DNA from 4 places in the Anaerobacillus sp. genome. Region 2 is predicted to be linked to each of the others. Evidence: riboswitches for the same ligand, from Rfam matches in the RefSeq annotation. Region 2 holds a riboswitch; each other region holds the start of a gene.
What was found. Region 2 has a riboswitch for cobalamin ahead of ACK4M9_RS19730 (ribonucleoside-diphosphate reductase subunit alpha). Riboswitches for the same ligand answer to the same signal wherever they lie in the genome.
Positions count from the first base shown of each region.

Region 1: linked by a shared signal. The riboswitch ahead of ACK4M9_RS17860 (ABC transporter substrate-binding protein) and the one ahead of ACK4M9_RS19730 (ribonucleoside-diphosphate reductase subunit alpha) in region 2 are both predicted to bind cobalamin.
Region 3: linked by a shared signal. The riboswitch ahead of ACK4M9_RS15240 (iron chelate uptake ABC transporter family permease subunit) and the one ahead of ACK4M9_RS19730 (ribonucleoside-diphosphate reductase subunit alpha) in region 2 are both predicted to bind cobalamin.
Region 4: linked by a shared signal. The riboswitch ahead of ACK4M9_RS09810 (ECF transporter S component) and the one ahead of ACK4M9_RS19730 (ribonucleoside-diphosphate reductase subunit alpha) in region 2 are both predicted to bind cobalamin.

Region 1 is NZ_JBKBWN010000015.1:38,564-46,237, forward strand. It holds gene ACK4M9_RS17855 (Ig-like domain-containing protein) at 1-2,709, shown strand, start outside; adenosylcobalamin (AdoCbl) riboswitch at 2,816-2,942, shown strand; gene ACK4M9_RS17860 (ABC transporter substrate-binding protein) at 3,094-4,080, shown strand; gene ACK4M9_RS17865 (FecCD family ABC transporter permease) at 4,080-5,084, shown strand; gene ACK4M9_RS17870 (ABC transporter ATP-binding protein) at 5,081-5,887, shown strand; gene ACK4M9_RS17875 (Dph6-related ATP pyrophosphatase) at 5,944-6,609, shown strand; gene ACK4M9_RS17880 (LacI family DNA-binding transcriptional regulator) at 6,825-7,674, shown strand, end outside.
Region 2 is NZ_JBKBWN010000020.1:31,613-39,286, reverse strand. It holds gene ACK4M9_RS19735 (ribonucleotide-diphosphate reductase subunit beta) at 1-637, opposite strand, end outside; gene ACK4M9_RS19730 (ribonucleoside-diphosphate reductase subunit alpha) at 653-2,881, opposite strand; cobalamin riboswitch at 3,094-3,300, opposite strand; gene ACK4M9_RS19725 (S41 family peptidase) at 3,466-5,364, opposite strand; gene glmS (glutamine--fructose-6-phosphate transaminase (isomerizing)) at 5,607-7,409, opposite strand.
Region 3 is NZ_JBKBWN010000011.1:11,082-18,755, reverse strand. It holds gene cbiB (adenosylcobinamide-phosphate synthase CbiB) at 1-496, opposite strand, end outside; gene ACK4M9_RS15245 (adenosylcobinamide amidohydrolase) at 493-1,200, opposite strand; partial or broken gene ACK4M9_RS15240 (iron chelate uptake ABC transporter family permease subunit) at 1,216-1,344, opposite strand; cobalamin riboswitch at 1,477-1,665, opposite strand; gene ACK4M9_RS15235 (MogA/MoaB family molybdenum cofactor biosynthesis protein) at 1,889-2,416, shown strand; gene ACK4M9_RS15230 (ATP-binding protein) at 2,593-4,377, opposite strand; gene ACK4M9_RS15225 (response regulator transcription factor) at 4,377-5,093, opposite strand; gene ccsB (c-type cytochrome biogenesis protein CcsB) at 5,292-6,476, opposite strand; gene resB (cytochrome c biogenesis protein ResB) at 6,514-7,674, opposite strand, start outside.
Region 4 is NZ_JBKBWN010000006.1:7,658-15,331, forward strand. It holds gene ACK4M9_RS09795 (hypothetical protein) at 1-342, shown strand, start outside; gene ACK4M9_RS09800 (sigma-54 interaction domain-containing protein) at 411-1,823, opposite strand; gene ACK4M9_RS09805 (AIR synthase related protein) at 1,988-2,728, opposite strand; gene ACK4M9_RS09810 (ECF transporter S component) at 2,729-3,232, opposite strand; cobalamin riboswitch at 3,310-3,498, opposite strand; gene asnB (asparagine synthase (glutamine-hydrolyzing)) at 3,612-5,459, opposite strand; gene ACK4M9_RS09820 (H-type small acid-soluble spore protein) at 5,656-5,835, shown strand; gene ACK4M9_RS09825 (low molecular weight protein-tyrosine-phosphatase) at 6,024-6,494, opposite strand; gene ACK4M9_RS09830 (hypothetical protein) at 6,800-7,087, opposite strand; gene ACK4M9_RS09835 (YolD-like family protein) at 7,224-7,559, opposite strand; gene ACK4M9_RS09840 (Y-family DNA polymerase) at 7,599-7,674, opposite strand, start outside.

The sequences.
Region 1 (7,674 bases), on a different contig from region 2:
CTAACTCATGGATTTAACGGTGGCTTTTTGGTGACAGGAGCGAACCTTTATTTAAAAAATAATAGATTTTCCAATGGTTCGATATCTGTATCATACCCGAAAACAATAGAACCACTGATTTCAGGAAATTTATTTCAACAAAACGCTACAGTAGATGTTTGGCTCGGATCTAAAAATACAAAAATTACCAATAATACGTTTTTAAACATTACGGGTGATGCAAAGTTCCCTGACATTAGTATTGGTTGTAGCCTTGACTGTCAAAGTCCAAACCTTGAATTGTCAGGAAATAACTTTTTCGGATTAGATCATGCTTTTATAAAATTTCAAAGTGATAAACTGCTCACCTTTGATGGAGCAAATAATTACTGGGGAACTACAGACATAACAAAAGCAAACCAATTCATCATTGATGCAAGTGATAACCCCAATTTTAGAGCCTTGTTAAAAATAGATCCGATTGCCTACAAGCCATTTGATTACGGGCATCCATTTGGAGAACTTACGGTGCCATTCGTTCATTCGGTGGGGGATGATCATCAAGTGGTTACTGGTCTGACAGATTCTGATAGCAAAATCGAAGTTTGGAACGCTACTGGAAAGATAGGGGCGGGATTCTCAATTCAGAACGGAACGTTTTCAGTGGATATTCCAAACCAAAGAGTTGGTACTGAGCTCACGATTTTTGTAACTGACAGTTATAACCGAATTAGTGAACCTTTGACTACTATTGTTCTTGATAAGACAGCTCCTGAGGCGCCGATTGTTGACGAAGTGACAGATGCGATAGATTACGTCTCGGGTAAAGCTGAACCTGGGGTTAAGATTACTGTTATGGCAACGGGGAAAGTGCTTGCTATAGGCAATGCCGATCAAGACGGCCAATTTAAGATCAGAACTGGCACACTCCGTGCTGATAGTACGATAGAGGTTCAGGCTGAAGACGATGATGGAAATAAGAGCTTAGTTGTTACAGTAACAGTCCGAGATGTCACCCCTCCAGCGAAACCTGAATTAATTGAGGAATTTACTGACGCAGTCAATTTTATTAGGGGGCTTGCGGAACCAGGTTCAACCGTTGTTGTTACTTCAGGTTCTACTGAACTATTACGTCAAACTGCAAAATCCAATGGTGAATTTGGAAACTATATCCAACCACAAAAGTCAGGGGAAATAATCAAGATAGTTGCTATAGATAAGTCAGGAAACAAAAGTGAACCATTAATTGTTGAGGTGAAAGATGTCACCCCGCCTTCTCTTTATGTATATCGATTTGGTGACAGTAACGAATACCTCTATGGTGTATCTGAAATAGGTGCCGAAATCTACGTATTAAAAGATGGGCTACTCATCGGAACAACTATTGTTGTAGGAGACCAGGACTTTAAGGTAGAAATCCCTCGCCAACTGGCTGGAACGAAATTAACCGTCATTTCTAAGGATAATGCTGGCAATGAAACGAAAACAGAAATAGTTGTTGAAGACGTTACTTCCCCTACAAAGCCAGTGGTGGACACAGTGACGGATAAGAGTAATGTGGTTACAGGTAAGGCTGAAGCTTTGACAACTGTTCAAGTTCAAATTGGTACTAGTGTTGTTGGGACTGGTCAGGCCGATATAAATGGTAGTTTTTCAATAAAAATCCCTGTCCAAGTTGCAGGTACGGTCATTAAGGTAACTGCCAAAGACGCTGCGGGTAACATCAGTGCTTCAACGAACGTAACCGTTAAAGATGTGATACCACCGGCTGTTCCAAAGGTAAATGGGGTAACGAATAAGACTTCTACTATCTCCGGGAAAACAGAAAAAGCCGCTACAGTTACCGTGAAGATTGGAACAAAAACGTATTCAGGGAAAGCTGATGAATTTGGTAGCTATAAACTATCCATTCCCATCCAAAATGCTGGAACGGTCATTTCAGTTACAGCGAAAGACGTTGCTGGAAATACTAGTGCGACTAGAACTGTAACGGTGACAAGGGTCGCGCCAAATGTTCCTGTCATCAATACAGTTAATAATAAAGCAACGTCTGTATCGGGTAAAACAGAAAAAAATGCTACTGTTTCGGTAAAAATCGGAACAAAAACGTATTCAAGTAAAGCAGATGAAAACGGTAATTATAAACTATCCATTCCAGTTCAGAATTCTGGAGCTATCCTTTCAGTAACAGCAAAGGATACTGCAGGGAATACTAGTGCGACTAGAACTGTAACGGTGACAAGGGTCGCGCCAAATGTTCCTGTCGTCAATGCGGTAAACAATAAAGCCGCTTCAGTGACGGGAAAAACAGAGAAATATGCTACTATTTCGGTGAAAATCGGAACAAAAACGTATTCTAGTAAAGCAGATGTGAAGGGTAACTTCAAAGTATCAATTCCAATTCAAAATGCCGAGACAACGCTTTCCATTACTGCAAAAGATAGTTCAGGGGCGGTTAGCTATGCTAGAAAAGTAAAGGTAGTAAAAGTAGCACCGAATATACCGGTGGTAAATCCAGTTAGGTATTATTCTACGACAGTTACTGGTAAAGCAGAAAAGTCCTCTATTGTTACTGCTAAAATTGGTACGAAGGTATATTCAGCTAAGGCCAACGCTAATGGCAATTTTGCGATTTATATTCCGAAACAACGCAAAGAAACACTCATTAATGTTACTGCAAAAAATTCAAAAGGTAATATTAGTGCCACAAGACAAGTGAAAGTGTATTAAATACTTTTGATTTTTGACACAGAGTTTAAATAAAATTATTGATTTAATAGAAAAATAGAGTTATATTTAAGAACGTAATTAGCATTTCTATGTTACGAATATGACAATTTAAGCATCTAAGATATTGGATGGCGGAAGTTCGGTGAAAATCCGACACTGTCCCGCAACTGTTAAAGTCAGACACGTCGCCATTATCTTTTAGCTATATCCTTCGAGGTAAAAGGATGGCTATTGGCGATACATTTGCTATATATACTAACGTATTATCTACGTTGCTCTATTTATGTATATATACTACACATTGGCCTTTAACCACCCTCTACCTATTTTTAGTAGAGGGTTTTTACTTTTTAAGGAAACAACAAATATTGAGGAGGAAGTATAATGAATAACATTTTTAGACAAGCTGCAATTCTTTTATTAACTTTACTGGTAGCGATTGGACTGGTAGGTTGTAACACTCAGGAGGAAGTAAAGAAAGAAGAGACACCAACGAAATCGGTGGTTGACGAAAAGGAAGACCAAAAAGAAGCAACCGAAGGAACTCAATATCCTGTAACATTTACTGATGCAACAGGAGTAGAGGTTACGTTTGAAGCAGAGCCAACTAAGCTAGTATCGCTTATCCCAAGTGAAACCGAGATTTTGTTTGCTTTAGGAGCTGGTGAAAAAGTATTAGCTGTCGATGATTTTTCTGATTATCCAGCCCAGGTGGCTGACCTACCAAAGTTAGGTAGTACATATTCAGGAGTGAATGTAGAGCAATTAATTGCTCTACAACCAGATGTAATTTTCCTTAATGCAGCTTTACAATCAGCAGCTGCTGGGGAGCTGAGAGACCAAGGTTTCAAAGTGTTTGCATCAAATCCACAATCAATTGAGGAAATTATTGAAACAATTAAGGAAATTGGCGTTGTTCTTAATCACCAAGAAGAAGCTGAAGCGATTACAAAAGAAATGACAGAAAAGGTAGAGTTTGTTAAAGAAAAAGTGAGCAATGTTGAACCTAAACGAGTGTATGCTGAGTTTGCTGCAGGATGGTCGTTTGGTTCTGGTGAATTTGCTAATGATTTAATTAGTATAGCAGGTGGACAAAATATTTTTGCTGATTTGACAGGCTGGTTTGAAGTTAGTCCTGAAGAAGTAATTAAGAGGAATCCAGAAGTAATTCTTTACACATCTGGAGAAACAGGCATTCAGGAAGAGAATAAAGAGCAGATTATTTCCAGAGATGGTTGGGGAGTAATTGAAGCGATTCAAAATGAAACGGTAGTCGGAATTGACGCAAATAAAGCTAGTCGTGTAGGTCCAAGAATTACTGATAGTTTGCTAGAAATTTTTAAGGCAATTCATCCGGAGTTGGCTGAATAGTGAAAAGGAGATTACTTCTCTATGGAGGAGGGGCAACTCTGCTCCTCTTCTTTTCATTTACAGTAAGCTTATCGATTGGCTCCTCAATGATTCCACTCACTGAGGTGTGGTCCGTATTATTAGGCAATGGTGATGATGTTAGTAACGCAATCATCCTAAATGTTCGACTACCAAGAATTGTTCTAGCGATCCTTGTAGGTTCAGCATTAGCAGTTGCTGGTGCTGGTTTCCAAGGTGTATTAAGAAATCCTTTGGCTGACCCTTACATCTTAGGTGTTTCTTCAGGTGCATCAGTAGGAGCTGCTTTTATTATTTTATTTGGCTTACAATCAGTCATCTTTGGAAAGTATTCTATACCAGTTGTTGCGTTTATAACTGGTGTACTGACGTTATTATTGGTTATTAAAATAGCAATGAAAAATGGACAAATAAAAAAAGAAACATTAATTCTATCAGGAGTCATTGTCCAAGCATTTTTAGGTTCGTTTATTTCGCTGATGGTTTCAATGTCAAACACAGTAATAAATGAAATTATCTTTTGGATGATGGGTAGTTTGACGATGCGTGGCTGGGAATATTCAAAGATAATGGCTCCTTATGTTTTTATAGGGATTGTTATTTTATTATCTCAAGGTAGAGCCTTAAATTTATTTACATTAGGTGAAAGACAGGCGCTTCATTTAGGGGTAAACATTGAAAGAACGAAGATTATTGTATTAGTCACATCTACTTTATTAACTGCAGCAGCCGTTTCTGTTTCAGGTGTCATCGGTTTTGTCGGGTTAGTGGTTCCACATCTAATTAGACTAGTTGTTGGACCCGACTATAGGCTTATTATTCCACTATCTGTTTTTATTGGCTCAGTCTATGTACTTTGGGCTGATACGATCGCAAGAATGATTTTAATGCCGAAAGAAATTCCTTTAGGTGTTGTGACAGCAATCTTAGGTGCACCTTTCTTTGCCTATTTATTAAAGAAAGGAAAAAGAGGAGTACATTTATGATAGTCGTAAAAAATCTCTCAAAAAACTATGAGTCAAGGAAAGTATTGAAGGATCTTAATTTTTCGGTGAAGTCCGGTGAGATACTTGGGATTATTGGTCCAAACGGTTGTGGGAAATCAACGTTAATGAGGCTACTCTCTGGAGCTGAACACCCTACTGAAGGTTCTATTGAGATAAATGGAAAATTAATTAGAAAATACAAGCCTAAAGAATTAGCTAGAAAGCTCGCTGTTCTTCAACAAGAGGCTTTACCACAAGTTGGATTTACAGTCCGTGAGATTATTGAAATGGGGAGATATCCATACCAAAACTGGATGGGTGAAGAAGTGACAGATAGACATCATCAATATAACATTGTTGATGAGACGATTAGAAAATTGAATTTAAAGCACTTAGAGGACGAGTCAATTGATAACCTTAGCGGCGGAGAACGACAAAGAGTTGCCTTAGGTAAAGTAATGGCCCAAGAACCAACGATCCTTATGCTTGATGAACCTACGACCTTCTTAGATATAGGGTTTCAATTACAAATGATGGAGATTGTGAAGGGCTGGCAAAGAGAGTGCTCATTAACAGTTGTCGTGATTTTACATGATCTTAATATAGCCTCGTTGTATTGTAATCGCATTATGATTATAAAGGATGGGGAAATTGAAAAGATAGGTTTACCTTCTTCAGTTATCGAAGAAAAGTTAATCGAAACTGTCTACGATACAAGACCCTTTGTCATTGCACATCCAAGCCAGAAGGAAGCGCCACAGATCATACTTAACCCAAACGCCAATTCTAAATACCAGAACTAGTCGGACATAGAGAATAGATTTGAAAGGGAATAAATTGAAAAAGGAGGTTGAAAAAAATGAAAGAACGAGCAGCCGTGTCATGGAGTGGTGGAAAAGATAGTACATTTGCACTCTATAAAATGTTAAAAGCTAACAATTATCAAATAGATTCGTTGCTTACAACAATTACAGAGGAGGTTAATCGGATTAGCATTCATGGAGTAAGAGAGAGCCTCCTGGAAAAACAAGCAGCTAGTCTGAACTTTCCCTTGAAAAAAATTTACATTCCTCAAAATAGTTCTAACGAGGTATATCAACAAAGAATGGAAGAGCAGTTAATCGAATTAAAAAAACAAGGCATTGAAACGGTTATATTTGGTGATATTTTGTTAGAGGATGTAAGAGCTTATCGAGAAGAGTTGATTGAAAGGCAAAAGATGAAAGCTATTTTTCCACTCTGGGGGCAATCAACAGATGGTCTGATTAAAGAGTTTTTGTCACTCGGATTTAAGACGATCACGACATGCATTGATACTGAAAGGCTCTCTAATAAGTTTCTTGGTAGAGAAATCGATGAGCTTTTTATTAAGGAATTGCCAGAAAATGTCGACCCATGTGGTGAAAATGGGGAATTTCATACATTTACTTTTTCGGGCCCGATATTCAAGCAGAAAATTGATTTTAGTTTAGGGGAAACGGTTGAAAAAGGAAGGTTTCACTTTCGAGATTTGTTAGATTGCTGAAATTATTGATTAGTATTAATATGACGTCTTCTTTGTGTAAATCGAAGACGGGCTCAAATTTTATTCAGGCGCTCCCACATACACCTTATTAGAGTTAAGGTGTATGTTTGTAACCATATCGACAAAAAATAATTGAGAAAAATTTCTTGTAAACGATAGCAGTTCGTGTTATTGTGTGTTTATACGAATAACCAAAACGTTTCGGAGGGCTGGTAATGGCAACGATAAAAGATATAGCGAAAGCAGCAGGAGTTTCCGTAACAACAGTTTCTCGTGCGTTAAATGGGTATTCAGATGTAAATGAAAAAACACGCGAAAGAATTAAACAAATCGCACAAGAGTTACAATACAGCCCGAACACACTTGCGAGAAGTCTTGTCATGAATAAAACAAAAACAATCGGGCTACTTGTTTCAGGGATGACAAGAGGCAGTATCAAGGATAACTTCACCTATGAAATTCTTTGTGGTATCAATGATACAACCTCTTCGTTAGACTATGATTTGATCTTTTTTAGTACCAATACGAGTAAACAAAAGGAAAAGTCTTATACACAACTATGTCGTGAACGAAAAGTCGATGGAGTGATTATACAAGGTATTAAAACGGATGATCCGTATTTGCGGGAAGTCATCGATAGTGATATCCCTTGTGTTTTAATTGATATTCCAATTGAAGGAGCGAGTGTTGGTTACATTACTACTGATAATGTCCTAGGTGCGAAGAATGCGGTTAAACACTTATTACAACTAGGTCATAAACATATTGGTATGATTAATGGTCATAATCAGGCATTTGTTAGTCAGCAACGGCTAGAGGGGTATCGGTTAGGATTAATTGAAGACAATATAGACTTTAATTGGAACTATGTAGTTAATGGTGCATTTGATGAAGACCAGGCGTATCTAGTTAGTAAGAAACTATTACAAACAAATCCACAGCTAACTGCGATATTTTCTGCTAGTGATGTGATGGCTCTGGGTGTACTACGGGCAGCGAAAGAATTAAATCGTTCTATACCGGATGACTTATCGCTCGTTGGTTATGATGATATTGTTTTGGCTT
Region 2 (7,674 bases):
TGATCATTGTAGAGGTTGATACCATTTTTTGATTACGCGCTAAATTATAGAAAAAACTAAACCCTGAATAGAAATTTAAGCCTTCTAATATGACATCGTAGACTATAGATTCTAAAAAAGTTTGTGGGGTAGGATTATTTGTAAAACGTTCATACCCTTCTGCAATAAAGTCATTTCTTTCACGTAAAACCGGATCATGCTTCCAATATTCGAAGATTTCATCTTGGACTTGTTTATGTGCCACACTTGATAGCACATAAGAATAGCTTTGATTATGAACAACCTCTTGGAAAGAAAGCACAGTCATTAACGCAGATAAGCTTGAATCGGTTAAGTACTTAGCGACTTGCATCGAATAATCGGTTTGAATACTATCCAAAAATGCAAGTAAGCCAATGATTTTATTAAATGCTTCTCTTTCTGTCTCAGACAAAGTCTGATATTGCTTAATATCCGTCGACATATTAATTTCAAACGGCGTCCAAAAGTTAGCTAACATATTTTTATATAGAGGGTAAGCCCATGGAAAACGAATGTCATCCCAATTTAAAACGTTCGAGCTCCTCCCATTAATAATTCCAGTTGAAGCATTCGGTGCGGTTACATCATAAAGCTTACGCGGTTGTAATGTCTTCATTTATTTAATTCCTCCTTAACTTGAACAACTTTCACACTCTTCAATTTCACTTGAAGTTGAGCGAACATAATAGGTCGTTTTTAGCCCTGATTTCCATGCGGCTAGATGTAAATCTAATAATTCCTTGGCACGGATTGTATTTTTCACATAAAGATTAAAGGAAATCGATTGGTCAATATGCCTTTGTCTTACAGCATTTTGTTTAATACTCCAATGCTGATCAATTGTGTGTGCAGGCTTATAAAACCAGGTTGTGCTTGCTGAAAGATCCGGAGCAGTCACTGGTATTTTGTAGTTTTTCTTTTCCTCTGAATATTCTTTTTTGAAGATAGGATCGATTGACGCTGTTGAACCTGCAATAATTGATGTCGAAGAGTTTGGCGCCACCGCAAGAAGGTAACTATTTCGAATTCCTAATTTCTTCACCTCCGATTTTAGTTCTAGCCAGTCAGGTGAGTTGTAATCTCTTCTATCAAAATACAATCCAGTCTCCCACTCTGAACCTTTAAACATTGGATATGCGCCTTTTTCCTTGGCAAGTTCCAGACTAGCCTTTATTGATAAATAATTAATTTTTTTATAAATTTCATCTGCATACATAACGGCTTCATTTGATTCCCACTTGATTTGTTTCAATGCTAATAAATGATGCCATCCAAAAGTGCCTAATCCGATTGCCCGGTATTTTTGGTTCGTTAATTGCGCTTGCAATACATCGATTCGGTTTAGGTCGATCACATTATCAAGCATCCTAACTTGAATTGGAATTAATCGTTCAAGAACTTCATCGCTAACTGCTTTAGCTAACGATATTGAACTTAAATTACAAACGACGTAATCTCCAGCATGCTTCGTAACAATAATTTCGCCATCCTTTATTACTTCTTCCTTAACCGTTGTTGCACTCATGTTTTGCATAATTTCTGTACAAAGGTTCGAGCAGTAGATCATTCCAGCATGTTTATTTGGATTTAGACGATTGACCGTATCTCGATAAAACATATAGGGTGTACCTGTTTCTAGTTGGGAAATCATAATTCTTTTAAAAATTTCGATTGCCGGGTATACCTCACATGATAATGTATCATTAGCGACACATTGCTCATATCTATCACGAAAACTGCCACTGCCTTGTTGCTCATCATAATAATCCTCTAATGAAAAGCCCATCACTTTGCGAACTTCATGAGGATCAAACAGGTACCAATCGCCTCTTTCTTCAACTTTTTCCATAAAAAGATCAGGAATGCAGACACCGGTAAATAAATCGTGCGTTCGTAGCCTTTCATCACCGTTATTTAATTTTGCATCTAAAAACGCGAAAATATCTTTATGCCAAACATCTAAGTAAACTGCAATCGCACCCTGGCGTTGACCGAGTTGATCAACACTAACTGCAGTATTGTTTAATTGCTTCATCCACGGTAAAACACCAGAAGAGTTACCTTTAAACCCTTTAATTGAAGAACCTTTCGCACGAATTTTCCCTAGATATAGCCCGAGACCACCGCCATTTTTACTGACCGTTGCAGCATCTGTGTTACTATCAAAAATTCCTCTCAAACTATCATCAACCGTATCAATAAAACAACTTGATAGTTGCCCATAGCTTTTCCCTGCATTTGCAAGTGTTGGCGTCGCTACTGTCATATAAAGGTTTGATAATGCCCAGTAAGCTTCTTTCACGAGTGCTAATCGCTTTTGCTGTGGTTCTTTTCTCATTAATGTCATTGCAATAATAAGAAAACGTTCTTGCGGAAGTTCAAAAATTGCACCCTCATGTGTTTTTGCTAAATAGCGATCAGCCAATGTCTTAATTCCGATATATGTAAAAAGTTTATCCATTTCGGGGTCAAGGACTTTTTCTAATTCAATGATTTCATTCTCCTCATAATGGTTTAGCAATTCCTCACTATAAATTCCTTTATCAGTAAGCCAAACAATCACCTGATAAAGCGAATGGTAGGCTTGTCCACCACGAGTTTTTTCGACTTGTTTGTAAAGGAGCTTTAAATAAATTTGCGCTGCAATATACGTCCAATCAGGAGCTTCACTACAAACGTTATTTAACGATTCTAAAATAAGTGTATGTAACACTTTTTCTTCATCATCTGTTACTAGCCTTTCTAGATATAGATCCGATTTTTTAATAAATTCATTGTGATCCAAATGAGTATATTGATTTAAAATATTAGTCATTTCTTGTTTCCATTGTTGCATCATTTCTTCTGTTGTTACTGCCATCATTGTAGTTCCACCTTTCTATTATTAAGCTGCAAGACTAAAGCCACGGGCTTTTATCATGCTATCAACCGGAAGCTGGATTCTTTTATTATCAAAAATAAAAACCCCTTCCTTGTTTGGAAGAGGTTAGAAAACGGCACAATGATTTAAGAGCAGCGGAAAATAGATACCGATTACTCCGTACCGTCTCTACAATCTTACTCCCCGAAGACTAGAAACTCGGAACATAGGCAGGTCTCCTGACTTATGCTTCATCCTACTTTGAGCCTTCCCATATAAGCACCACAAATTTTGCATGTGACACCCTTATACAGTGGTCATCTCATTTCGTCCACAATTACAGTTGCGGGGACAGTTTCGGATTTTCACCGAATTCCCTATTAAGTCTAAAAATAGACACCTATCATTCCTAAAGTTCCCCAAAAGTAAATGTACTCTTGGAAAACTCATTATTAAATTAAGTAAATAAACTATATATAGTTACATTATCAATATAACAAACTATATATTGTAGTAAAATCTTAACGTACTATCTTATTTTTTGCAATAATATTTTTTTAATTGATTTCAATGATTATCTTCACCTACTTTGTTACCAATTCCTGCACTTTCTCCATCCACAAATCTTGATCATTCATAATCGCTTCCCTTGTCACTTCAATTGGGTAATCAATTGTTAATGGAAGATGGTGTTGCTCTACTGGAATTTTTGGATATGGCTTCTCAGTTGGGACGCTAAATATGTTATTACTATTTTTTAGAGTGAATGTTTCTGGATTATAACCAAGTGAAGGAGTATTCCCAGGCGGCTCTCCAATCAGCTTTGCATCAGCATTGGTTTGCAAGATAAGCGCTAATACCGTCGAGGCACTCGCAGATAGATTTGTTGTAAGTACGTATATATCACCATTAAATAAATAGTCTTTTTGTTTTCGATGGCTGAAATTATTGTAGACTATTTCCGAAGGGTCAAAATCAATATAAGATAGTAGCTCTAAGGCAACAACGCCATACCCTCCAGGGTTGTCGCGAACATCAATAACAATCGTGTTAATGTTCTGTTCAGTTACTTCTTTAAAAAATTGCTTGATTATCTCTGGAAATGATTTTGTATATATAAAACTTTCTATCTTGAAAATGGCAAATTTAGTAGATGGATCAATGTACCAGCTATAAGGGTTTGTTATATTCGTCTCAAAAAGTTCTGATAATAAGTCACTAGAGCTTAGCGATAATGGGAGATTCACTATATGTTGTTCATCATCTCTAACAAAAGATATCTCCACATTATTATCATCGACTAAATTGAGCTTACGTAAATAAATTCCTGACCTTAGGTTCGGAAGCTGACCTTTAACCCACTCATCATGTTCTGCAGGGATTATCTTTTTTGCCGCTTCAAAAATCGATTGTACTTCTTTGTTGCCGATCTTTACTATTGTATCTCCTTTTTGGAATTCTCCATAACTATCTAGCACTAGTAATTCATGGTTCGAGGTATATTTAAAATTTGGTAAATAAATAAAATCATTGAATAGAGAAGCATTTCCTATTCCAGTGTGTTGATCTTTTGTGGCTACAAGCAACTCATTTAGGATATGGAAATACTCTTCTCTAGTCGTCATTTCTGTAACTTTATTCCGTCCTTCGACAAATAACATTTCGAAAAAATCGAGATTTCCTTTTACGTGAGGATGGTGTCTCTTTAAAAGAAGAATAAACTCCTCATAATCTTCAATCATTTCTTCCAAGGTAAGGTTTGGCGCAGCTTCATCATAAGCTAATTGAGTCTGCTTTGACTTTCCAACAAACCAAATAGGAGTCTGATCGTAGCGAACATTAACATTAAACCTTACTGCTGATTTCTTTTCGATCACACCTTCCAAGATTATCGTCCCATTTGGATAGTGATAGCTAATTTCCGTATCATCAGGAAGAACTGTATAGATATGTCCTAAATTCGTTATGAAGGTATACTCCCCTTGCTGATTAACTGAGTCAAATTCAGTTACAATGTTACCGAAGTCTGTAATCAATTTGACTGAGTTAGAATGAATGATGTCAGCTCGGAAATTACCAAACTGGGATTTCCCATCAATCTCTTGAATTGTATGTGGTAAGCGAATTGTTACGTCAACAGGATGGTCAGCCTCTGTATAAATGACTTCAAACATAAGGTCAGCATTATCTTGGAATAGCTGATATGTTGGTTCTACTGTTTCGTTGTTACGAACTGTAGCTTCGATTGTTAGCACGTCCGCTTCCACATGCTCGATGTATGTATTTCCATGTTCATTTTGAACGATTAACTTTGGGACTTCTGAAAGACTAAATGATTGTAGTTCACCCGTATAACTAGTTGGGACATCCGAAATTGCGACCACCTTTTGTCTCGTAAATGCTTCACTACCCAAACTAAATAATAAAATCAAACCAATGAAAACTAACAGACTACTAATGCCAATCCAATGCTTCAGCTTCATTAACTTCAACCTCTCTCATATTAAAAAATATAAAGACAAGTTAATATACGAATATAACTTACATAAGGTTTCAGTTTGGTTCATGCGCATGACTTGCCATTCAGTTCATCAATTCACAAATGTCTTCTCTCTAATACTCAAAAAAAAGAAGCTTCCCAAAAGTTCAAAGAACTAATCGAAAACCTCTAAACGGTGGTAGTTATAAGTTGTAAAGTAACTCACAATATCTCTTATTTGTTTTGTTATTCAACAGTAACGCTTTTTGCCAAGTTTCTAGGCTTATCAACGTCGCATCCACGATCAATTGCAGTATAGTATGCGATTAATTGAAACGGAACGACAGAAACAAGAGGTGTAAATAATTCATGTACTGATGGAATAACTAAACGATCTCGTTCTTGATTTAACCCTTCCATACTAATCAGACACACGTTAGCACCTCTAGCTAACACTTCTTGAGCATTTCCACGAATACTTAAATTTACTTTTGATTGAGTTGCCAAAGCAATTATTGGAGTTTTTTCTTCGACCAATGCAATTGTTCCGTGTTTTAGTTCTCCACCAGCAAAGCCTTCAGCCTGTAAATAAGAAATTTCTTTTAGCTTTAATGAACCTTCTAAACACACGTAATAATCTATGCCACGACCAATAAAAAAGCAGTTAGGTGAACCTTTCAAATACTCTTGAACAATTTGCTTCATTTCATCCTTTTGGTTACATAATAGCTCCATTGCATTGGCAGCAATACTAAGTTCCTTTATTACATCAACAGAAGTTTGTAACCCTTTAGCAACAGCAACATCATGGGCCAAAATAGATAGAACTGCAATCTGAGCAGTATATGCTTTAGTCGAAGCTACAGCGATTTCCGGGCCGGCATGTAATAATAACGTGTAATCTGCTTCTCTAGAAAGTGTTGATCCTGCTACGTTAGTAAGCGTAACTGCCTTATAACCTAATTTATTTGTTTGAACTAAAACAGAACGACTGTCTGCTGTTTCTCCACTTTGAGATATAAAGATAAACAATGGCTTTTCAGATAATAATGGCATGTTATATGAGAATTCGCTAGCTACAAAGACTTCAACCGGTATTTTCGCAATTTGTTCTATTAGCTGTTTTCCAACCAAACCAGCATTATAACTAGTTCCACAAGCAATAATATAAACTCTGTCTGAATCGATTAGCGATAGACGGATATCTTCATTTATTGAAATGTTTCCCTCATGATCTTGATACTCTTGAATTAATTTCCTGATGACTAATGGTTGTTCATCAATTTCTTTTAACATGTAAAAGTCATACATACCCTTTTCAATGTCACTTGCGTCTAATTCACAAACAAATGGCTCCCGCACCATTGTTTTACCTTCTAGATCTTTAATTTCAATAGATTCCTTAGTTACAATTACAATTTCTTCATCCATAAGCTCAACAAATCGGTTCGTGATATGAAGCATCGCCATCGCATCACTTGCTACAACATTGCATTCATCATGAACACCGATTAGTAGTGGACTTTTATTTTTAGCTACATAGATTGTATTTGGATTCTCTTTATCTAACATTGCAATTGCATACGAACCCTTTAACAGTTTCAAAGTATGTCGAAATGCTTTTTCTACCGTTTCATATTCATTGATAAAATGTTCAATAAGCTGAACGACAATCTCTGTATCAGTTTCACTTTTTAACTCTATGTGAGGGATAAACTCTTTTTGTACTTGTTCATAATTTTCGATTACTCCATTATGGACGATAGAAAATCTTCCATTATTACTCATATGAGGATGAGCATTCACTTTACTTGGTTCACCATGTGTCGCCCAGCGTGTGTGACCAATACCTATATAGCCTGATACATCTTGATTTACAATCGGGCGTAGTTCTGCAATTCTTCCTTTTTCCTTATATTCATGAATACCACTTTCGTTTTGAATTGCGATACCCGCCGAATCATAACCGCGGTACTCGAGTTTTTCTAATCCTTTTAAAAGTATTTCTTTACAATCTACATAACCAATATACCCTACAATTCCACACATACGTTTTTCCTCCTCTGTATTGCAAACAATTGTAGTCCTTGCATCAACTTTTGTACAACCAGTCACCTGGTTACTTTAAGTATCAGCTTCACGGTTGAGGATCTATTAACAACCGAGAGGCATCCGCCGAATCTTCGATAACCTCTTCCTCGTCAACTATCAAACTAAATATCGATAGTTCAGGCGCTTTTGAAAATAAGTTTCCTATCCTCCTATCCTTCTTGAATGAATTAATCTTAACTAGTAAAAACCAATCATTCAAAAG
Region 3 (7,674 bases), on a different contig from region 2:
CCAAGAGAGCATAAAAAAGTGGGGCAGTAATCCCGTCACTTGTGTTTTCAGCTACTGTTTCAACTGCACCGCGAACGATATCTTCCTCATTTAAATTTTGAGTATCTCTACCTACAATCATCGCTAATTTTTTTCTAGCTGTAATAAAATCGTTTCTCTTAAGAGGTAAATAAACTTCCATGGCAGCATCCTTTAAACCTTTTGTAGCAATAGTCGTCGAAATGATAAATGCTTCAACTAATACGCCTATCCCCCAATGCAATTGATAACTTACTAATATAAGGGAACCAACAATTAAAGTAATAATCGTTAAATAGAAAAGCAAAAAGACTATCCCTTTCGGTTTTCTATTTTGGCCTTGATTAAGCCGCTGCTCAAATATAGTTATTAATTTACCCATCCCTCTAACAGGATGTGGTAGCCACTTCGGGTCACCAATTAGTAAGTCAATAATAAATGCTAGCGTTAGTGCTATTATATGTGTTTCAATGTTCATTGACCTACTCCACGCTTCCTGTTAGAACGAATGGCATCTAATGTGGCTTCATAAACTGCCAAACCAATCGTTTTTCCTAGGCTGGTAATTGTTCCGGCATAATTAAATTCAGTTCCTGTTTGTGTTCCAGCAATCATCATACTATCAGTTGATGTCCCTGTAGCGATCGTCTTCATGACTGGATCTCTAACTTCTTCATCTTGTAAAGCTTTAACTTTTGCTTCTGTTGCAGTCATCATCGCCTGAACAAAGGCTGCTTCGGTTAGGTTACCCTTAATAAAAATCCATGTGTTTATGGTGCCAACTGTCTTTCGTCGCTCATTTTGATAGTAAGACCTAGAAGCATCAACAGCATTTGATAATCCCGCAGTAACTACAACAAAGACAGAAAATTCTTTTTCATTTTTTTGAATGAATGATACATCTTCTAGCTTAGCAGCTGTCATCATACCAACCGTTTCAGTAAAATCTATTTTTTTTGCCGATAAATAAGTTTTAAATTCAGCTTCAGCATCATCATAATTATACTCTTTATCTACATGTCTATTTACAAAGGTTCGCACCCAGTTAAAACCAGCCCCTATTATAGCAGATGATAACGTCTTAAGAAGGACTGGACTTTCAACTATGATCATTTCAATTGATTGGGTTATCTTTAAATTTTGTAAGATGTTTTTGTCATCATCTACCTGCTTTTCTTTCATAACACTGGTTCACCCCTAATTTCTAGACTTTCCTTGCCTTATCCAAGATAACTCGAATACAGGTCCCCCAATTAAGGTAGTAATTACACCGATTGGTATTTCTGTAGGCACAATAATAGTTCTTGGAAGTAAATCAGCCAATACTTTTTTTGCAAAGCAATAAACCTATAAGAAAAATAAAAAGTTCCCGAAAACGGGAACTTTGGTTAGTCAGATATATGCCAAGTTACTAATAGATAACTAAGTACATAACTGCTTCACCTTTTCCGCGAAGGTTTCACATATTTCCTTAAGGCAGGTCTCCTGACTTACGCATAGCAAATGTTTTTCCTTCCCATCACAGGGACGTGACAGTGGATCAAATAAACATTCTAGCGTTTACAGTGGCGGGACCGTGCTGGACTTACACCAGCTTCCCTATTAACACTTTACCTAAATAAAGTGACCTTAAAGATTTTATTATTAATTTAATAATCTTATTATACATAAAATTCTTCCTATAAGAAAAGCTTTTTGTTTTCTTGTGGATTTTGGCTGATGATTTTTAAACAAGCCAATTTTACAGGTATAAGCATAACAGTGCAGGGAAAGAAGTTCCTAAATTTAACACTCTGAGTTACGAGGTAGAGCTCCTGAATGTGTAATATGTTATAATTTAGCTGTAATATCTAAAATTATTTGGGAGGTTATGCAAGTGGGAGTAGAAGAACATCGAAAAGAAGCACCTAAAACCGTTAACTGTATGATCATCACTGTTTCCGATACGCGAACAGTTGAAACTGACAAGAGTGGTCAACTAATGAAAGAATTATTAACAGAAAATGGAAATTATCACGTTGTTGACTATCATATTGTTAAAGATGAGTATACACAAATTCAATCCTTAATTCGGGAAGCATCGGAACGTCCTGAAGTCGAAGCTGTCTTGCTAAACGGAGGAACTGGAATTACGTTTAGAGACACTACATATGAAGCAGTAAGAGACATGTTAGATAAAGAGATGCCTGGTTTTGGGGAGATCTTTCGATATTTAAGCTATGTAGAAGACATTGGTCCTGCTGCAATTTTAAGCCGTGCAATTGCCGGTGTACGTGGAGCAACTGCCGTTTTCTCAATGCCCGGTTCGTCTGGTGCAGTAAAACTTGCTATGAACAAAATAATCGTTCCAGAATTAGCTCATGTTATGCGTGAAATTTACAAAGATGCTAAAAAATAAATAAAATTAAAGTCGCTGTCTTCCCTGTCTCCTCGCTGTAAAATTCTAACGAATTTTAGATGCTCGTTCAAGGAAATCCAGCGACTTTTAGTTAATACTCACTCAAAAGCATTTTTCATACAAAATTCTCTACAAATTGTTTCATAAGAAACAATTTTTTTCGTAGTAATTGTTTATCATTCATCATTTTTCGAAGGGATAAAGAAGGAAAATGTCGTTCCTTCACCTAATTTGCTGTGAACTGATACATGTCCATTATGAGCTTCAACGATGTTCTTAACGATAGCTAGTCCAAGTCCTGTACCCGATCTTCCCCTTGTCCGCGCTTTATCAGCTTTATAAAACCGTTCAAACACGAATGGCAAATCTTCTTCAGGTATTCCTGAACCAGTGTCATGAACGTCTACTTTTATGCCATCTCTAAGCGGAGAAACTGCTAAAATGACGGATCCTTGATCACTTGTATGGCGCATTGCATTATCAATCAAGTTTGTTAATACTTGCTCAATTCGATCTGCATCTATTAAAATTTCTTGCTCAATATCTGCAATTTCAGCTTTTAGCTGAATATTATGGTCATTTGCCATACCTTGGAACTTTCTCAACACTCTTCTAGAAAATTCTCTAATATTAATTGGCTCAATATTTAATTGAATATGACCAGCTTCCATTCTTGCTAGATCAAGGAGCTCATTAACTAGGCGTCCCATTCTTAAAGATTCATCATAAATGATTTGCGCAAGTTCTTTATTCTCTTCTTCCGAACCAGCGATATCATCAATAATCGCCTCACTATAACCTTGTAACATAGCAATAGGTGTGCGCAATTCATGAGAAACATTTGCAATAAAGTCTTTTCGCAACTTATCATGTAATCGTTCTTCAGTCATATCCCGAAGAACTGCAACCGCTCCCCTGACAAAGTTTTCATCATAAAGAGGTGTCATTAATACAACCCATGTTCTCCCTTGAACATCGACTTCCGCCATTTGTTCTTTTTCTAAGGCTACAACTTGTTGAAAGAGCTTTTTGATGGCCTTTGGCAAATCATCAGTACTTTCAATACTATTTGTACTTTGCTCAAAATGCCATGCTTGAATAAATTGCTTAGCAGGAGGATTTGTTAACACAATAGATCCCTTTCGATCTAAGGTAATGACTCCATCTGCCATACTACTAAGAATTCTCGATAACTGTTCCTTTTCTTGATTTAGAGCAGTTAAATTTGTGTTAAGGACTCTTCCCATACGATTAAAAGCCATTGCTAGTGACCCAATTTCATCTCGTGTTAAAATTGGCACCTTCGTATCAAAATTTCCTTTCGCCACTTCTAAGGAGGCTTGGCGCATCTTCCTCAGTGGGGCAGTAATTCTTGTTGATAAGAAAAAAGCAAAAATTGTAGTTAATACAATGGCAATACCTGCAGCTAGAAAGATAATATGCTTTGTCTGAGCTAGAGCTTCTTCAACCACTTCCAGATATTGGTATACATATAAGACACCAGTACGATTTTGAACTAAGTCTACAGGCATTCCAACGACTAACACTTCATTATGAATTTCCTCGCCATTTAAATAAAATGGAAAGTCTCCCCTTGTAATCACTACTTCCTTATTAGTGATTACTTTAGCTAGACTAGGATTCGATTGGAATATTTCTACAGGAATTTTCTCGTCCTCATCTGGATAATACAAAAGTTCACCTTCATCTAAGACAAGTAGCAATTTCATTGAGTAATTATCAATTAACCGCTTACTTGTTGAAAGGGCTACTTCTTCTGTTTCATATTCTTCTAAAATCGAAGCAATCATAATTGCATGATTTGTAAGCTGTTCTTCAGCCTGATCAGTATGGAATTTTTCAAAGTATTGTAAAAGCATAATTGTTAGTATCGTTAAAACAACGGAGACTAACAAAAGAATTGTAAACCAAAGCTTACCTACTACACTTCTCCAAAACATTACTCTTTCACTGCCTCAAACTTATAGCCAACACCCCAAACAGTAGAAATCATTGCAGCTGCTTCTGGAGAAATGCGGTTTAATTTCTCACGTAGACGTTTAATATGAGTGTCTACCGTACGTAGATCTCCAAAAAATTCATAATTCCAAACATCCTTTAATAATTGTTCACGAGCAAACACTTTATCCGGAGATTGTGCCAAATAGTAAAGTAACTCATACTCCTTTGGAGTTAAACTAATTTCAGCGCCATCGACAGTAACTCGGTGTGCATCGTTATCAATTGTTAAATGTGGGAATACTAAAACATCTTTACTGGATGTTTCCGTCTGTAAAAATTTGGTAGAAGATGATCTTCTAAGTAATGCTTTTACACGAAGAACAACTTCTCTTGGACTAAATGGCTTAACAATGTAATCGTCTGTTCCAGCTTCGAATCCTTGAACCCGATTAGCTTCTTCACCTTTTGCCGTTAGCATAATAATTGGAGTAGCCTTTGACTTACGCAGTTCTTGACAGACTTCAATTCCGTCCATTCCAGGCATCATAATATCTAATAAAATTAAGTCATAATTATTGTCAACGGCCATTTGAAGGGCGATTTCCCCATTTTCTGCGTCTTCTACTTCATAATTTTCTCTTTCAAGATACATTTTTAAAAGACGGCGGATACGCTCCTCGTCATCAACTACTAAAATTTTTGCTTCCTTTGACATAAATAACTCCCCCTCAAGCTTTTAAAAATACAGGATTAAAAAAAATTATACCTACTATAAGTATATTACATAATAATATATTTTAACATAACATCTACATTTGACTATAAAAAATTGTCTCTTGATTAATTATTTCGGTTTCTTATCACAAAAAACGCTTCGGTTAAATGCCAATCCGAAGCGTTTTACTTTTAGAATTTAAGCATAGGAATGTAACCCTGCAATAACCAAGTTGACAAAAATTAAGTTAAACATAATAATCGCAAAACCAATCACGCATAGCCATGCCGACCTTTCGCCATGCCACCCTCTTGATAACCGCAAATGAAGGTATGCTGCGTAATATAAAAATGTAATTAACGCCCAAACTTCTTTAGGATCCCAGGCCCAAAAGCGTGTCCAAGCAATTTGTGCCCATATCATTGCAAAGATTAATCCACCTAAAGTGAAAATTGGAAAACCAATAGCAATGGCACGGTAACTAATTTCGTCTGCAGAATGCGGACTAACTCCACGAAGAAAAGGTTGAAATAATTGACCAACTTTCCTTCTCGTTAAAATTCTAACAAGATAATACAAGATTAATCCGGTAAATAATGACCAAATAACTGTATTTAAATCACTACTCTTAATATTAGGATGGACATTAAAAAGTGGTGACAATCGCCCTTCTGTTAAAAGCACACCCTCATTAGGTCCGACAAGAGCTGGCAAGTGATAGAGCATTTCTGCCTCATTTCCTTTTTCATTTATATAAGTAAACTGTGCCTCATAGTTCAACGCATTAAATGTAGAAGTTATTAAGATAAATCCGACTAAACTTATGATTGAATACAGTACAAATTCAATTGCCTTCACTTGCTTATCGTTCTTCTTAAAGTCAATAGTTCTTAACAAATAAATTAAGCCGCCCGCAAAACCTATCGCTAAAATCCCCTGACCTAGCGCAGTTGTTATAACGTGAATTTTTAACCAATAGCTTTGCAGTGCTGGAATGAGTGGTGATATCTCACTAGGGAACATTGATGCATAAGCGATAATTAGCATGACAACTGGCATTGTAAAAAAACCAAGGACATTCGTTTTATATATTGGATAGATAATCACAAAAGCAAGTGACATCATAATTCCTAAAAACGTAGTGTACTCAAATAGATTACTAACAGGAGCATGTCCAGCAGCAATCCAACGAGTAACAAAATACCCTACGGCAAACAATAACGCCACAATAGATGAAGTATAGCCTAATATTCCAGCTCGATTTTGTTCTTCTCCCGCTTTGTTTTTAAACTTTTTTCCAGTTAGCGAAACAGCAAAAAAGATTGTAGCGATTAAATAAACGAAAAAAGCAATTAATAATAAATTACTACTTAACTGAGCCACTTTTTGCCCTCCCTTTTTCTAATGGTAAATTTGAAATTTACACTTTTTCTTCTGCTTCTACTTTATCAATTGGCATTGTCAGTTGTGTGGAATTGACGATAGCTTCAATGTCCTTCTTTAATCCGTACCAGTTTTTATTCGTGTGAGCAGAAAGCCATACCTCATCGTTCACCTTTTGGATCCATATTCGACGATGTGTCCAGTACATTCCCTGAATTAAGCCAATCATAAAGATAATCCCACCAACAATCAGTATCCCTAATGTGTGATCTTTTCTAACAACTAAGTTGGTCACATCGTTCATTTCAATATCAACAAATCTCATTCGATGTGTGTTTTCTCCATTAATATCTTGATTCGTTTGAATTCCGACAAAAGAGATTTCACCTTCTTCATTATCGGGAGTGATCATCTTAAAAATGAAAGCCGGGTTATTCGGTATTCGAGATTTCGATGCCGGAGTACGGTTTTCGTCAAAGTGAAAATCAGGAAAATATTCAATGATTTCGATTTTATAACCATTATCTAAGTCATAGACAGAGCTAGGGTCATATGTTGAAACATCAATTCTACCAAAACGATTTCCAGTCTCTAGTTCTTCTAGCTCAAAGCTCATTTGACTTATTTCATTTTGCTTAAAGGCATATTGGTATAAGGCATAGCTATTAAACTTGAACGGATCATTTACTTTAATGTCATGCTTTGCTATTTCAACTAGTTCTGGTTCTCTCCCAACAACACCATCGTCTACTCGTTGAAACAACGTTGCCGAAGTTTGATACGTTTTCACGACTGGGCTGCCTACTCTTGTTAATGCGTCTTGAAAGCGCTCATCCGTATCATCATAAAATTCGACGAGAAACTGATCATTTCTCAGAAAGAATTCACCATCAGTTCCTCGAATTACAACAGTTTCTCCTTCTCTAACCCAAATGTTTTCATCAACATACATCCCTGGGAAAAAGCGGAGCATACAACCTATTAGAAAGATAATGAGACCGATATGATTGACATAGGGACCCCATCTTGAAAATCGACCTTTTTCGGCGACGAGATTACCATTCTCTTCAGTTATGTTGTACTTTTTTAATTTTGATTTTTGCTTCGCTTGTTCGATAGTTTCACTAAAATCATTTACTTTTGAAATCCCATGAACTCTTTGCTTTTGCAAAAATACCGCGTGACGTGTGACACGTTG
Region 4 (7,674 bases), on a different contig from region 2:
ACTTCTAATCAAACCATCCAGTCTTCAAACGAACTTTTACAACAAATGCAACAATTCAGCACTCAAGCTCAGCAGCAACAACAAAAAACTTTCCAGCAGCTACAACAATCCGTTCAACAAGCATCACAAATGTTAGGAAGCGTTGGACAATCTCTACAGTCTTTTAACATGTTAAACCAAATCACACAACAAATTAATCAATCACAACAACAATTGCAACAGCAACAGCAACAAATGCAAAATCAAGGCCAAGGCCAAGGTATGTCAAGCCAAAATCAAGGCAGCTCAATGTCTAGTCAAAATATGTCCGGACAGAATGATTACAATCAATATCAACAATAACAGTGAAAAGGTAGCTAATGACATAAAGTCATTAGCTACCTCTCTAAATGTAGATTCATCCGTCCCAGTTAAAAATCTTTGATTTTATATTTTCTAAGCCGATATTGTAAACTTTGGCGACTAATCCCAAGCACCTTTGCCGTATAAGTAATATTATTTTTATTATTCATCAGAACTTTTTTTAAATAGTTTGCCTCCGCTTCTTCCATTTGATCTTTTAATTTCAATGTTAAGTTATCTAAGTCGGAAGGTTCACCCTGATGATGCTGTGACGGATAGCTAGTAACCTGCTTCGATTTATTTAAAAAATGGTATGGTAAATGGTTATAACTAATTTCTGTTTCGTTGCTAATAAGGTTCATTGCACCTTCAATGGCATGTTCAAGTTCGCGGATATTACCCGGCCAATCATAATCTAAAAATAATTGATATACTTTATTGCTTATCTTCCTAACATCCAGCTGGAACAAATGATTATACTTTTCAATAAATGTTTGAACTAATAGCGGAATATCCTCTTTCCGTTCTCTAAGTGGTGGTATGACTAGAGAAACCACACTTAAACGATAATACAAATCTTTGCGTAGTCTATTGTTTGCAATAGCTTCTATTGGGTCTTCATTGATAGTGGCGATAATTCTAACATCAATTTCTTTGTCTTTCGTATCGCCAACTCTCCTAATCGATTTTTCTTGGATCGCTCTTAATAATTTCGCCTGTAGTGCTATGTTTAGCGAATTAACTTCATCTAGTAAAATCGTTCCACCTTCTGCTTGCTCTAGTAAGCCAGGGTGGTCAATTGCCCCAGTAAACGCGCCTTTTTTTGTACCAAATAATAGACTCTCAATTAAGTTATCGGGCAAAGCAGCGCAATTTTGCGAAATAAACGGCTTGTTAGAGCGGTCACTACCGTGATGAATACTTTGTGAGAATAATTCTTTTCCAGTCCCTGTTTCCCCAATAATTAGAACCGACGAAGATGTACGTGTTGCTCGTTTACTATTTTGAATTACTTCTTTTATTGCTCTACTTTCTCCAATAATACTTTCAAACTTATATCTAATATTACCGCTTTTTAATACATTTTCTTTTAACCTTTCTAATTTGGTAATATCACTTGCAAGTTCTACAGCAGCAATAATATTACCATCTTTAATTATCGGGAAGGTGTTATTAATAGTCGTAATCTCTTTTCCTTTATTCGTAAAATAGGTCTGTTTCGCATTTTTTGTTGCAGTACCATTTTCCAATGCTAGTAATAACCTACTCTCTTTTCTACTTTTAAACGAAAAGATCTCTAGTAGGTTTTTATTTAATACATCATTTAGTTGCATTGACTCTAATTGCATCTTTTTCTGATTATAAATAATTGTATTACCTTCAGTATTAACTACTTGAACTCCTACATTTATTTCGTTTAAGATGCTTTCGTATATATAAATCATGTTTTTTAATTGCTTTAATTCCTCTTTGAGCTTCATTTGTTGTCCCCCTCAACAAGAGTATATGCAAAATCAGTTAGCGGTGCAAAATGATATTGCTCTGAACTAAAAAATAGCCGCTCCGTTTAAATTGGATCAGCTATTTTTTGGAGGAGTATGTTCATATTCGAAAACGTCAAAATAGAAAGACTAAAAATTATTGTTCAAGTCTTATCTATTAATCGACCTAATATACTTATAGGTTGAGTAACTATTTTTTTAATCGTTTCTATACATTCAAGCTTAACTGTTGCAATAACACAAGTAACAGGGCCGGCAGATTTATGTAAGTCTAAACCTGTTTGGAATTTAATAAGGGACATCTGGTTTCGTTTTAACAATTCATTTAGTTCATAATTAATCCCTTTAGAACCAATCGGGACAATTTCATGAACCCCAACAATCTCTCGTAATTCTTGAACAACAGGCAAATTGCAAATTTCAGGATCTTCTAAAGACACTTCATTTCCTACTTTGGGAACACCAATACAAATGACTTGATCTCCGGGGGAACTTTCACATTCTAAATTCGACACTTCACCGATAGCCGTTATACCAACACCCGTTTGTTGGACAGGCATATTTTCTTCTGTGCTGCCATTTAATAAGTTATTTGTATCTAATCCTAGTTGCTCTGCTTCTGCTCTAATTCCACTGATAATCTCTTGACCGGTTGGATTCATTTCCACAGCTAATGTGTCAATAATCGTTATCGGTTTTGCACCAACTGAGATTATTTCCATAAGGACAACTCTTGCTAGAAAACGCCCTAATGTATAACCATCTGTTTTTACCACGTCTAATTTCTTTGGACCGATACCACCAGAAGAATCACAGGCAATGACAAAACTTTTCTCATCGTCATGCAAGATTGTCAAATCACGGTACCTACTAATCCTCATCATTTAAATCCTTCCTTTCAAGGTCCGAACTACGATCGCAACAATAATTAAGTTTACCGCAGAACCAACTAATATAGGTATAAGCATCACCGAAAAAAACGGTAGACCAAACTGAGGAATTAATATAAATGAAGCTGGTGCTGCTACTCCATTTAGTAATAGACCAACCACAAGCGCCATGAATAAGCTACCTTTTCTAAAAATAATTCCAACTAAAGCACAAATTAAGCCCATTTCTGTTGCAATTAATAGATGAATAGGAATCGTTAAAGGAAAGCCAACATTTAACGAAGTTAGTAAATGTCCCATAAAAGCTACGATTGCCCCTGGAACAGGCCCTAGTAGCATTGCTGCTATAAATGCCGGTGCAGAATCTAATGCTACTGTTCCAAACGGGCTTGGAATTTTTATAAAGCTTCCCACAAAAGCCAGTGCAATAAACATCGCCATTAGTACGATTTGTTTCGTTTTAAATTTGTAAGTCTTTTTCATCTTTTTCGTTTCCATCTTTTCATTTCCCCCTTTTTTAAAACAAAAAAAGCCATCAATAAGCATACTTAACTTATTGAAGACTTTTCCATCATCCTCATTGTTCACTTTAGGCAGGTCTCCTGGCTTACGGTTCTTTTTACTCCCTTACCTTCCTACTTACGTAGTGGTTTTTAAGGTTTCATCCCCGATTACAGTGGTGGGTCCGCATCATTTAAGAGTTATACAACCTCTTTTGATTTCCCTATTCTCCATTAATTGGCACCTAAAACGTCTATTTAATTACTTTCATTTTATTAACTGGGACAAAAGAAGTCAATGATAAATAGTAAAAACTTTGGACCTTTTAAGGTCACAAAAAGCAACCAAGAATTTAACTCATGGTTGCTTTTGCTTGTTATTCTTTTATCTCAACCTTATACTCCCTAAGCCACGTATCAATCTGGGCTAGATGAGCGATCAGCTGCGGGCCATTCATCAGTTGCCCAAACCACGGTTTCTTAAATGCTGCTCCATCTGTTTCAATTATTTCTCGCACCTTCTGTTCATCTACAAATTGTAACAATGGTGACGATGGATCATCGACTATTTCTTGTAACCATTGTTTGACTGCCTTTGTATAGTGAGGATTATGAGTTTTTGGGTAAGGGCTCTTTTTACGATAAAGGACATTATGTGGCAACATGCCTTCTAACGCTTTTCGTAAAATCCCTTTCTCACGTCCTTCAAAGTTTTTCATTTGCCATGGGATATTCCAAACATATTCGACAAGTCGATGATCAGCAAATGGTACCCTCACTTCAAGACTTGCCCCCATACTCATCCGGTCTTTGCGATCGAGTAATGTCGTCATAAACCAAACAATGTTTAAATAAAACAACTCACGGCGCCTTGCTTCTTCTTTACTTTCACCTTCAAGACGTGGTGTTTCAGCCAATGTGTCTGTATAACGATTCATGACATAATCTTGAAGCTGAAGTTTTTCGCGCCATTCAGATTTCAGTAACGCTTCCCTTTCTAAAGTAGAGTGCATCCAAGGAAAGCTATTTCGGTTCATTAAATCTTCGCGATGGAACCATGGATAACCACCAAAAATTTCATCTGCGCACTCACCTGATAAACCAACTGTTACATCTTTTTTAATTTGTTTACAAAACCAAAGCAATGAAGAATCAATGTCAGCCATGCCTGGTAGATCGCGGACAAGGACGGCTTCTATCAAATAGCCAGCCAAATCTTCATTCGTAATAATACAAGAGTGATGCTTTGTTCCTAAATAATCAGATACCTCTTTAATCCAAGGCCCATCTGCATTTGGTTGAAAATCGTTAGCCTTAAAGTATTTATCATTATCGACATAGTCGACAGAATAGGTATGGAGTGGACCTCTACCTTCTTTTTTAAAATACTTTGCGGCAAAAGACGTTAACGCGCTTGAATCGACACCCCCAGATAAAAATGTACTCACTGGAACATCGGCGACAAGCTGTCTTTCTACCGTATCTTGTAGCAACCATTGAATTTTGTCCGCTGTTTGTTCAATCGTGTCTTCGTGGTACGTACTTTTCAAACTCCAATAACGGTAAACTTTTAGCCCACTACGATTATATTTTAAGGCGTGACCAGGACGTAATTCCTTCATATTATGAAAAACACCGTGGCCTGGAGTTCTCGAAGGACCTAAACCAAATACTTCAGCTAACCCTTCCTTTGTTACCTCTGACTTTACATCTGGATGAGCTAGCACAGCTTTTAGCTCTGAGCCAAACAATAAAGCACCACTTAATTCCTGATAAAAAAGCGGTTTAACACCTAAACGATCTCGAGCAATGAACAACTCCTCTTTTGCTGCATTCCAAATGGCAAAAGCGAAAATTCCATTTAAGCGATCGACACAATCAGGTCCCCACTCGATAAATGAAGTAAGCAAAACTTCGGTATCAGAGTGTGACTTAAACGAGTGTCCTCGTTGTAACAACTCCTTGCGAAGATCCTCTGTATTATAAAGTTCGCCATTATAGGCTATTGTAAACGTTTTGTCATATGCTGACTTTGTCATCGGCTGTTTGCCACCTTCAGGATCAACAACAACTAATCGTGTATGACCAAAGGAAGCATGTGGCGAACTCCAAACATTGGAATCATCCGGACCTCGCTTCTTTAATGTAGCCGCCATTCGTTCTACCATCTTTGTTTCTTTTGTTAAATCCTTTTTCCAATCAATCCAACCAGTAATACCACACATCTATATCAACCCCTCCTAGGGAATCTTGTTAATTTAATGGGGCGTAGCGCCCATACATCAACATATTCACATATAGGGTCACTCGTTCATTAAATTTGTCGATTGGCATGTATTCTCACATAAATTCTTTCATGCATAGTTTTTTCTATTGTAGAGATATTATGGATAGGGTTTACAAAATAAAGGAGGTATACATATGAACGTCAATCGAGCAAAACAAATTTTAGACTCTGCCAAAGAAATTGAAGTACAGCATAACGGTACTTCGATCTGGATTCAGAATGTTAATAATGAGGATGGTACAGCTCGCGTTTATCCAAAGGAAAATCCTGAAAATGAAATGACAGTAGACGTACAAGAACTTCAAGAGATGTAAAGAAGGAATGCGAAAAGCAAAACTTTTTAAAAATCGGTTATCTTTATTTCTTTCTCAAAAAAGAGGTCATCCCAAAAACAAAGTATCAGTCACCTCACCTACTATAAATAGAGTTTGTACAGCCATACACTTCTATCTATAGACGACTTCGAGGTGCTCTGACACTTATAGGACAGCCTCTTCTCCTTTTATTGTAGTTCTTTCTTTCTAATATACGTTAGAAGCTCGTTACATGCTTCCTCTACTAAATCATAAACCTCTTCAAAATTCCCTGTAAAATATGGATCTGGGACGTCAACAACCTCTGACTCAGGAATGAAATCTAAGAGTCTTCGGATTTCGCCTGATGCCTCTCTACCTTTTATACGGTGTAAGTTCCCTAAGTTTTCTGCATCCATCGCAATGATGTAATCAAACTCTTTCAAGTCTTCGGAACTGACCTGTCTAGCTGTAATATTGGCACTATCAATATTCTTGTCTTTTAAAATTTGCAAAGTCCCTTCATGGGGACGGTTGCCAATATGCCAATTCCCTGTTCCAGCTGAATCAATTGAAAATTTATCCTCAAGTCCAGCTTCTTTCACCTTTTGTCTAAAAATGGCTTCAGCCATTGGTGAGCGACAAATATTTCCTAAACAAACAAATAACACTTTTATCATTTTAGAGCCCCTTTGTTAATATGTTAATGAATTTCATAATTCATTATTTTCGCTATTAAGTTCTAAATATAGCTCGGTTAAGGTAATTATGAAATTCACTCATGTAATAAACTAATTATAGCTTTTCTTTATTTTACTGCAATATTACAAAAGTTTGTTTTTCTCTTGTCCTTAACTTTAACGTTCGTCTTGTCTGTCTCTTTTACAAAAGGAAATCCTCTCAACAAGTATTGAGAGGATGTGTGAAAACGTAGTATATATTTTAATTTAATTTTGTAGATAATTATGGCTACGCAACTAACGTTTTACTTAAAGATTTCTCTGTGCTCTTCTTTAATCATTGCAAGAATATCTTCTACAGTCTTAAATTCTTGCCCAACGCAATAGCTCTTAATATTTCGTAGAGAACAACTACATTCAGGATTACCTTGAAGAATTTGAACGATTTCCTCATCATCACATTCTATTTCTTCTAACATGTTGCCTTCGCAGTTACAATCACTGTTTGCAAATTTTTCATAAATAACAAAAAAATCATTCTTTGTTTCCTCTGTGAAAAATTCTGTTGTTTCGATTAGATCTCGAACGATCACGCCTTCACTTCCTATTCTTGTTTTTTGAATTCACTTTTGCACTACTACTATATCACCTTTTCTTACAGATTGGAGTAAACAAATCGTAAAAAAATTATTACAATACGTTGAACAAAAAGTGAACGTCTATTCAGCCTTAGTTACTTTTTATATCAATAATGTCTTCAGTATCAATCGTTAGTAAAGTCCCATCATTATCGATACGAATACACCCTCTAGCAGGATCATAACGTTCAATAACACCTACAACTACTTTGTAATCATATTCTTGGTAGTATGTTACTATTACTGAATTGTTAGTTTCAATTGCAAAACGAATCAAATCGTTCATTTCTTCAAGCTGCTGCTCATCAATAAGTGGCTTTGATTTGTTGTTTTCATTCATCTTTAACTCCCGAAGCATCGCTACATGCTCAGGTAGCATCATCGCTGTCCATTTTATATTACCCCGATCTCTAATAATTTTTCTCACCTCTTTCAAAGTTCTAAAAAATTTTTTTATCTCAAGTATTTACGATTTATGGCCACCAACAAGTTTACTACGATGTTTAGCTGTTCCTGCCTGCGTATAAGAAACTGCTCTAAGT